Regions from separate parts of the Streptomyces sp. NPDC055099 genome, predicted to be linked through region 1. Evidence: riboswitches for the same ligand, from Rfam matches in the RefSeq annotation. Region 1 holds a riboswitch; the other holds the start of a gene.
The links. Region 1 has a riboswitch for thiamine pyrophosphate ahead of thiO (glycine oxidase ThiO). Riboswitches for the same ligand answer to the same signal wherever they lie in the genome.
Positions count from the first base shown of each region.

Region 1 (3,396 bases):
CGTCGGACGCCGTCCCCGCGCCCGCGTCCAGGATCACCGGCACGCCCGCGCGCTCGACGATCAGCTGGAAGTTGTGCGGGTTGCGGATGCCGAGCCCGGAGCCGATGGGGGAGCCGAGCGGCATGATCGCTGCACAGCCCACGTCCTCCAGTTTCCGGGCGAGCACCGGGTCGTCGTTCGTGTACGGGAGGACCGTGAATCCGTCGTCGACCAGGGTCTCGGCGGCGTCGATGAGCTCGATGGGGTCGGGCAGCAGGGTGCGCTCGTCCGCGATGACCTCCAGTTTGACCAGGTCGGTGCCGAGCGCCTCCCGGGCGAGCCGGGCGGTCAGGACGGCCTCTCCCGCGGTGAAGCAGCCCGCCGTGTTCGGCAGGACGCGGATGCCGAGCCGGTCCAGGACGGAGAGCACCGAGCCCTGCACCCCGGGGTCAAGGCGGCGCATCGCGACCGTCGTCAGCTCCGTGCCGGAGGCGACGAGGGAACGTTCGAGCACGTCCAGGCTCGGCGCGCCGCCCGTACCCATGATCAGACGGGACGAGAGGGTGAGCCCGCCGATGACGAAGGGATCGTCTGCCATGTCGGTTCAGCCTCCTTGGACGGCGGTGAGGACCTCGACGCGGTCCCCGTCGGCGAGCGGGGTGGTGGACCACCGCGCGCGCGGTACGACGGTTTCGTTGAGCGCGGCGGCGACCCCGGACGGGGCCGCGGTCAGGGTGGCGACGAGGGCTTCGAGCGTGGTGCCCGCGGCCACGTCGCGTGCTTCTCCGTTCACGGAGACGGCGGTCACGGCTGTGTCGGACGGGAGAGTCATGCGGGCTGCTCCAGGAAACGCTGCGTGAGGGGATCGCGGACGAAACGCAGGGGAGTGAACGCCCTTGCCTCGTCAGGCAGTTCACCGGTGGTCAGGGAATGCGCGAGCACGTCGCCGGTGACGGGCGTCAGGAGGACGCCGTTGCGGTAGTGCCCGGTGGCCAGCTGCAGGCCGGGGAGCGCGGTCGGGCCGAGCAGCGGCGCGTTGTCGGGGGAGCCGGGGCGCAGGCCCGCGCGGGTCTCCGTCAGCGGCAGTTCCGTGATGCCGGGTACGAGCTCGTGGGCGTCCCGCAGCAGCTCGTACACGCCGCCGGCCGTGACCGTCGTGTCCCAGCCGAGTTCCTCGCTGGTCGCGCCGACGACGAGCTCGCCGTTCTCGCGCGGCACCAGGTAGACGTGGCTGCCGCGCACCACGGCGCGCACGGTGCGGCTCAGGAACGGCGCGAGACGCCGCGGCACGGTCAGCCGCAGCACCTGGCCCTTCACCGGGCGCACGGGCGGCAGGACGCCCTCCGGGACTCCGGCGAGGCGCCCGCTGAGGCTGCCCGCGGCGAGCACGGTCTGACCGGCCTCCAGGGCGGTGCCGTCGGCGACGACGACTCCGGTGGCCCGGTCGCCCGTCACCGAGAGGCGCTCCGCCCACGCGTGGTGGAAGACCACGCCGGCCCGCTCGCAGGCCACCAGGAGCGCCGCGGCGAGCCTGCGCGGGTCGACCTGGTGATCGCCGTCGACCCGAAGGCCGCCGCGCACGCCCGGCGCGAGCATCGGTTCGAGGCGCCGGCACTCGCGGCCGCTCAGCCATTCCGACGCGAGCCCCGACTGCTCCTGAAGGGCGTGCAGCTCCCGCAGATGGGCGCGGTCGTCGGAGTCCAGCGCGACGGCGAGCGTGCCGCACGCGCGGTAGCCGAGGTCGCGGCCGCTCGCCTCCGTCAGCTCGGCCGCGAACTCGGGATAGCGCCGCGCGGAGGCCAGATTCAGGCCGAGCAGCGTCTGCTCCCCGTAGTGCAGCTCGGTGACGGCGGCCAGCATGCCCGCGGCGACCTGCGCCGCGCCGCCGCCGGGCTCGGGGTCCACGACCGCGACGGACAGGCCGCGCTGCGCCGCCCGCCAGGCCGTGACCAGGCCGATGATGCCGCCCCCGACGACCAGGACGTCGCTCGTGTCCGTCGTACGGGGTGGTGTTCGTGGATGCATGGGTGTCCAGCCCCTCCCTTCGCCGGCATGACCCGGATCAGGTTCGTACGGTCGGAGGCCGTCCAGCCTCCCTCTCAGCCCGGTGCGTCCGGGCTCCCGCGAGTGCTCTGCACGGCAACCCTAGCCCTTGGCGCCCCGGCGTAGGTAGGGCGGCCGGGCGGTCAAGGGCAGTGACGGTGTGTCAGAGATCTCGCCGTCGCGCCCTGAGGCGCGCCTCGTCCGCCGTCCTAGAGTGATCGGGTGAGTGAGCAGCGGAGGCAGGAAGAATCAGAAGGGGCGCGAAGCTCTTTGGAGGGGTGGCGGCGGGAGACGGGCGGGCGGGTCGTCGTCGTGGGCGCGGGGATGGCCGGGGTGCAGACCGCCGTGGCCCTGCGCGAGCAGGGGTTCGCCGGTGCGGTCACCCTGATCGGCGCGGAGCCCCACCAGCCGTACGACAGGCCGCCGTTGTCCAAGGCCGTGCTGCTCGGCAAGGCGGAGGGCTCCGCCTTCGACGTCGACTTCGAGGCGCTGGGCATCGAGCTGAGCCTGGGCCACGAGGTCACGGGCGTCCGCCCGGCGGACCACGAACTGGACACCGCGAGGGGGCCCGTCCCCTACGACGCCCTGGTCATCGCCACCGGCGCCGAGCCGATCCTGCTCCCCGGGGCCTCCGGAGTGCCCGGCGTCCATCTGCTGCGCACGCTCGACGACGCCGAGCGGCTGCGACCCGTGCTCGCCGGGCAGCACCGCATCGTGGTCGTCGGCGCGGGCTGGATCGGCGCCGAGTTCGCGACCGCGGCGCGCGAGGCGGGCTGCCAGGTCACCGTCGTCGAGGCCGCCGAGCGCCCGCTCGCCGGAGCGCTGCCCGCGGAGGTCGCCGCCCCGATGACGGCCTGGTACGCCGACTCCGGAACCGAACTGCGCACCCACGCGCGCGTGGACCGCGTCGAGCCCGGCAGCGTCCACCTGGCCGACGGCACCCGGCTGCCCGCGGACGCGGTCGTGGTCGGCATCGGCGCACGCCCCGCCACGGGCTGGCTCGCGGACTCCGGCATCGCCCTGGGCGCCCACCGGGAGGTCCTCGCCGACGACCACCTGCGGACGTCGCAACCCGATGTGTACGCGGTCGGCGACTGCTCCTCCTTCCCTTCGGGAAGGTATGGCGAGCGTCTGCTCGTCCACCACTGGGACAACGCGCTCCAGGGCCCGCGCACGGTGGCGGCGAACATCATCGGCGATACCCCTTCGGCGTACGACCCGGTCCCGTACTTCTGGTCGGAGCAGTTCGGCCGCTTCGTCCAGTACGCGGGCCATCACGCGTCCGCCGACGAGCTGGTGTGGCGCGGCGACCCGTCGGGCGCGGCCTGGAGCGTGTGCTGGCTGCGGCAGGGGGTTCTGGTGGCCCTTCTCGCG
Region 1 covers NZ_JBSGUA010000001.1:233,333-236,728, reverse strand. The annotation lists gene ACWFRU_RS01055 (thiazole synthase) at 1-577, opposite strand, end outside; gene thiS (sulfur carrier protein ThiS) at 584-811, opposite strand; gene thiO (glycine oxidase ThiO) at 808-2,004, opposite strand; TPP riboswitch at 2,002-2,114, opposite strand; gene ACWFRU_RS01040 (NAD(P)/FAD-dependent oxidoreductase) at 2,245-3,396, shown strand, end outside.

Region 2 (3,396 bases), on a different contig from region 1:
GGGCGGTCAGAACCGCGGTTCCGTAGGCGCCGTTGGCGGAGAACGCCTTCAGGTCGGCTTGGATCCCGGCGCCGCCGGAGGGGTCGCTGGCGGCGATGGTGAGGGCGATGGGCGGGCTGGTCATGCGGGGACCTCCGGTCGCAGGGCGTGGATGAAGGAACGTGCTGCGGTTTCGGGGTCGGGCTGTCCGCAGATCGCGCTGACGACGGCGATCCCGGCTGCACCACTTGCCTTGACTGCGGCGGCCTCGGACACGCCGATTCCGCCGATGGCGACGCAGGGCAGCGTGCTCTGGTGGACGATCTGGGCCAGGCCGTCCAGACCCAGCGGGGCATCGGCGTCCGGCTTGGTGGACTGATTGAACACCGGACCGACACCGAGGTGATCGACGGAGTCCGGTACGTGCGTCAGTTGCTCGGGACGGCTGACGGACAGGCCGACGAAGGCGTGGGGACCGAGCCGGCGCCTGGCGGTCGCGGGGGAGACGTCCCGCTGCCCCAGGTGGACGCCGTCCGCGTCCAACCAGACCGCCACGTCCAAGCGATCGTTGACGATCAAGGGGACGCCGGTGCCCGCGAGTTCGGCCTGGATCGCCCGGCCGAGCGCGAACAGTGTGCGGGCGTCCGCGTCCGGATCGCGCAGCTGGACAGCAGTGACACCGCCCCGGACGGCGGCTGCCACGGTGGCGGCAACACCGCGGTCGCCGCAGAGCCGGGTGTCCGTGACGAGGTACAGGGACAGGTCAAGTGGTGGTCGCATGGGTTGCTCCTTGGGGTCTCCCGGCCGGGGAAGGGCGGGGGAAACGCATCGGGAGGTGCAGGGAAAGGGAGGAGCCTGACGTGAACCTGAGTCAGTCACAGGGGTGAGGTGTTGAGGTGTGTGTCTGCGAGGACTGGCAGATGTGGAGCCGGGGGCGTGGCGCCCTCAGGCCGGGCGGACGCTGTTCGGCGGCTGGCGGACAGGCCGACCGCTCACCGCGCAAGCCCGCAACACCTGCAAGCCCGCTACACCGGGAGCCCGCAACACCCGCAAGTTCAGCGCAGGTTGAGAGCCTCGGCGAGCTGATCCGGGCTGAGCTCGTGCAGCGCGTCGATCAGCGCGACCGCGAACGTGCCGGGTCCCGCCGAGCGGGTGGCGGCGGTCTCCGCGGCCACGGTGAGCAGACCCGTCGCGGCGGTGGCGGCCAGCAGCGCGTCGCCGGTTACGGCTGTGCAGGCGGCCACCAGTGCGCCGAGTGAGCAGCCGGTCCCCGTCACCAGAGGCAGCAGCGGGTGCCCATTGGAAACCCGCACCACTCGCGTCCCGTCGGTGAGGACGTCCTCCGGACCGCTCACGGCGACCGCGCAGCCGTAGCGCCGGGCCAGCGCGCCGGCCGCGGCCAGTGCCGCCTCGGGGGTGTCCGTGCTGTCCACGCCGCGCCCGCCCGTGCCGCCGCCGTCCAGTGCCAGGATCTCGGAAGGATTGCCGCGAACGACCGCTGGGGGTGCGCTCTCCAGGAGTTCGTGGGCGAGCTCGGTGCGCCAGGGCAGCGGACCGACCGCCACCGGGTCGAGCACCCACGGGCGCCCGGCCACGGCCGCTTCCTTGACCGCGACGCGCATCGCCTCCGCCGTCACGGATGTCACCGTCCCCAGGTTGACCAGGACACTCCCGGCCACTCGGGCCAGCGCTCCGGCTTCCTCCGCGCTGTGCACCATCGCGGGGGCGGCCCCCGCCGCGAGCAGCACGTTCGCGGTGAACTGCGACACCACGACGTTGGTCAGGCAGTGCACAAGGGGTGAGGAGGCCCGCAGAGACGCGATCACGTCCGCCACGGCATCACGGGAAACGGTGGGTCCGCTCTCGGCAGATATGGAGGCAGGTACGGAGGCAGCGTCCATCGTCAACACCCTTCCTACGCCGGCATTACCCGGTCCAGGTTCATGCGGTCGGCGGAAAGGGGAGCAAGTCCCGTCCGCCCTCTCAGCCCGGCTACTCCCGAGCTCCCGCGGTGGTCACCACGCAATGTACCTCCCTTGGGAACGGAAGTTCGCCCTCGGGGTACCTCGCGGCGGGACGCGGTTCTGGTGGGGGAATCTGTTGGGGGAACGAAACCGGAGGTGGAGGGGGGGAACAGAACTGGAGGTCTTTTGGGTCACCAGGGCCGGTTTGTGCTCATTGGCTGGCCCGGTCGGGCCAGGATCTGCAGCCCGCACGACGCCCACCAGCCAATGAGCACAACTCTCACCGTTCAGTTGTCGCTGGGTACGTCGACCAAGGTGGCGCCGATCTCCGCCATCCGCTTCGCTGCGTAGGCCGGATCGAGGAGGGTTTCGGGGGTGTAGATGCCCGGCGAGGCGGCTTCGCCTCGCAGACCGAGCAGCCGCTCGACACCGAGGGCGATGCCGAGTGCGGTCAAGGGACGCTGCCCCGCCGGGTGGACGAGGCGTCGGCCGGTGCTGAGCGGTGCACCCGTTGGGCCTGCTCCTTCGAGGTCGATCCGGATCTCAGCGGAAGGCGGATCGCCGCGGTGCCGACCCGCGGATTCACCGACGGCCATGTCGAAGCGGACGTTCGGTGCGCCTGTCGCAAGGGCGATGCTTGGTACGTCGAGGATGGCGAGGCTCTGGCCGGGCAGGACGACGCCGTCGCTACGGGGCACATCCACCTGAGCGTCGGGGCCGTCGACCCAGGTGAAGACGCCGTCACGGCGCACCGTCCCCGCCGTGGTGACCTTGGCCCACCGCTCCAGGTCCGCTGCTCCCGCGGGTCCGCCAATGTCCAGCTCATCCAGGACGGCGCCGATCCGGATGGTGTCGATCCGGTGGAACTCCCGGGCTATCGCCAGCGCCGCGAGGGCGACGGTGCCGGCGCAGAAGTGGCTGGCCACCAGGATCGGTGAGGTGCCTGGCCGCTGTGCGCCCGCGATGACTTCCGGTGCGATCTCCACCAGACCGCTGGAGATGCTGAGGTAGGGCAATGCGTGGTCCTGCGCGTAGTGCAGGCCGTTCAGGTGGTCGTCCCACAGTGCGGCGACCACCGCCGAGTAGCTGTGCTCGACCGGGAGGCCGAGATCGTTGCGTCGCAGGTCAATGGTGACGGCTGTGGCGGCGCCGAGTTCGTCGGCCACCCGTTGTGCGCGGCCGATGTCGCGGCCCGCGATGGTCAATGGCAGTTCCGGGTACCACTTGCGCAGGAGAGCGGCGGTGCTCGAGCCCGCCTGGCCCGAACCACCCAAGATCAGTACTGGCTTTGGCTGTTCCACTGTGGGTCCTCGCATCCAAGAGGCCGAAGCTACATTTTGTAGCCTACGTTTTGTAACATAGCCTGGAGTGCGACACAACGGAGGACCATGGCCACCACCTCGACCCGTCTGTCCAAGCAGGCCAGGCGGGAGCAGCTGCTCAACACCGCCGT
Region 2 covers NZ_JBSGUA010000002.1:47,811-51,206, reverse strand. The annotation lists gene thiD (bifunctional hydroxymethylpyrimidine kinase/phosphomethylpyrimidine kinase) at 1-124, opposite strand, end outside; gene thiE (thiamine phosphate synthase) at 121-759, opposite strand; gene thiM (hydroxyethylthiazole kinase) at 1,035-1,814, opposite strand; TPP riboswitch at 1,874-1,999, opposite strand; gene ACWFRU_RS04585 (saccharopine dehydrogenase) at 2,231-3,244, opposite strand; gene ACWFRU_RS04580 (TetR/AcrR family transcriptional regulator) at 3,332-3,396, shown strand, end outside.
Region 2: linked by a shared signal. The riboswitch ahead of thiM (hydroxyethylthiazole kinase) and the one ahead of thiO (glycine oxidase ThiO) in region 1 are both predicted to bind thiamine pyrophosphate.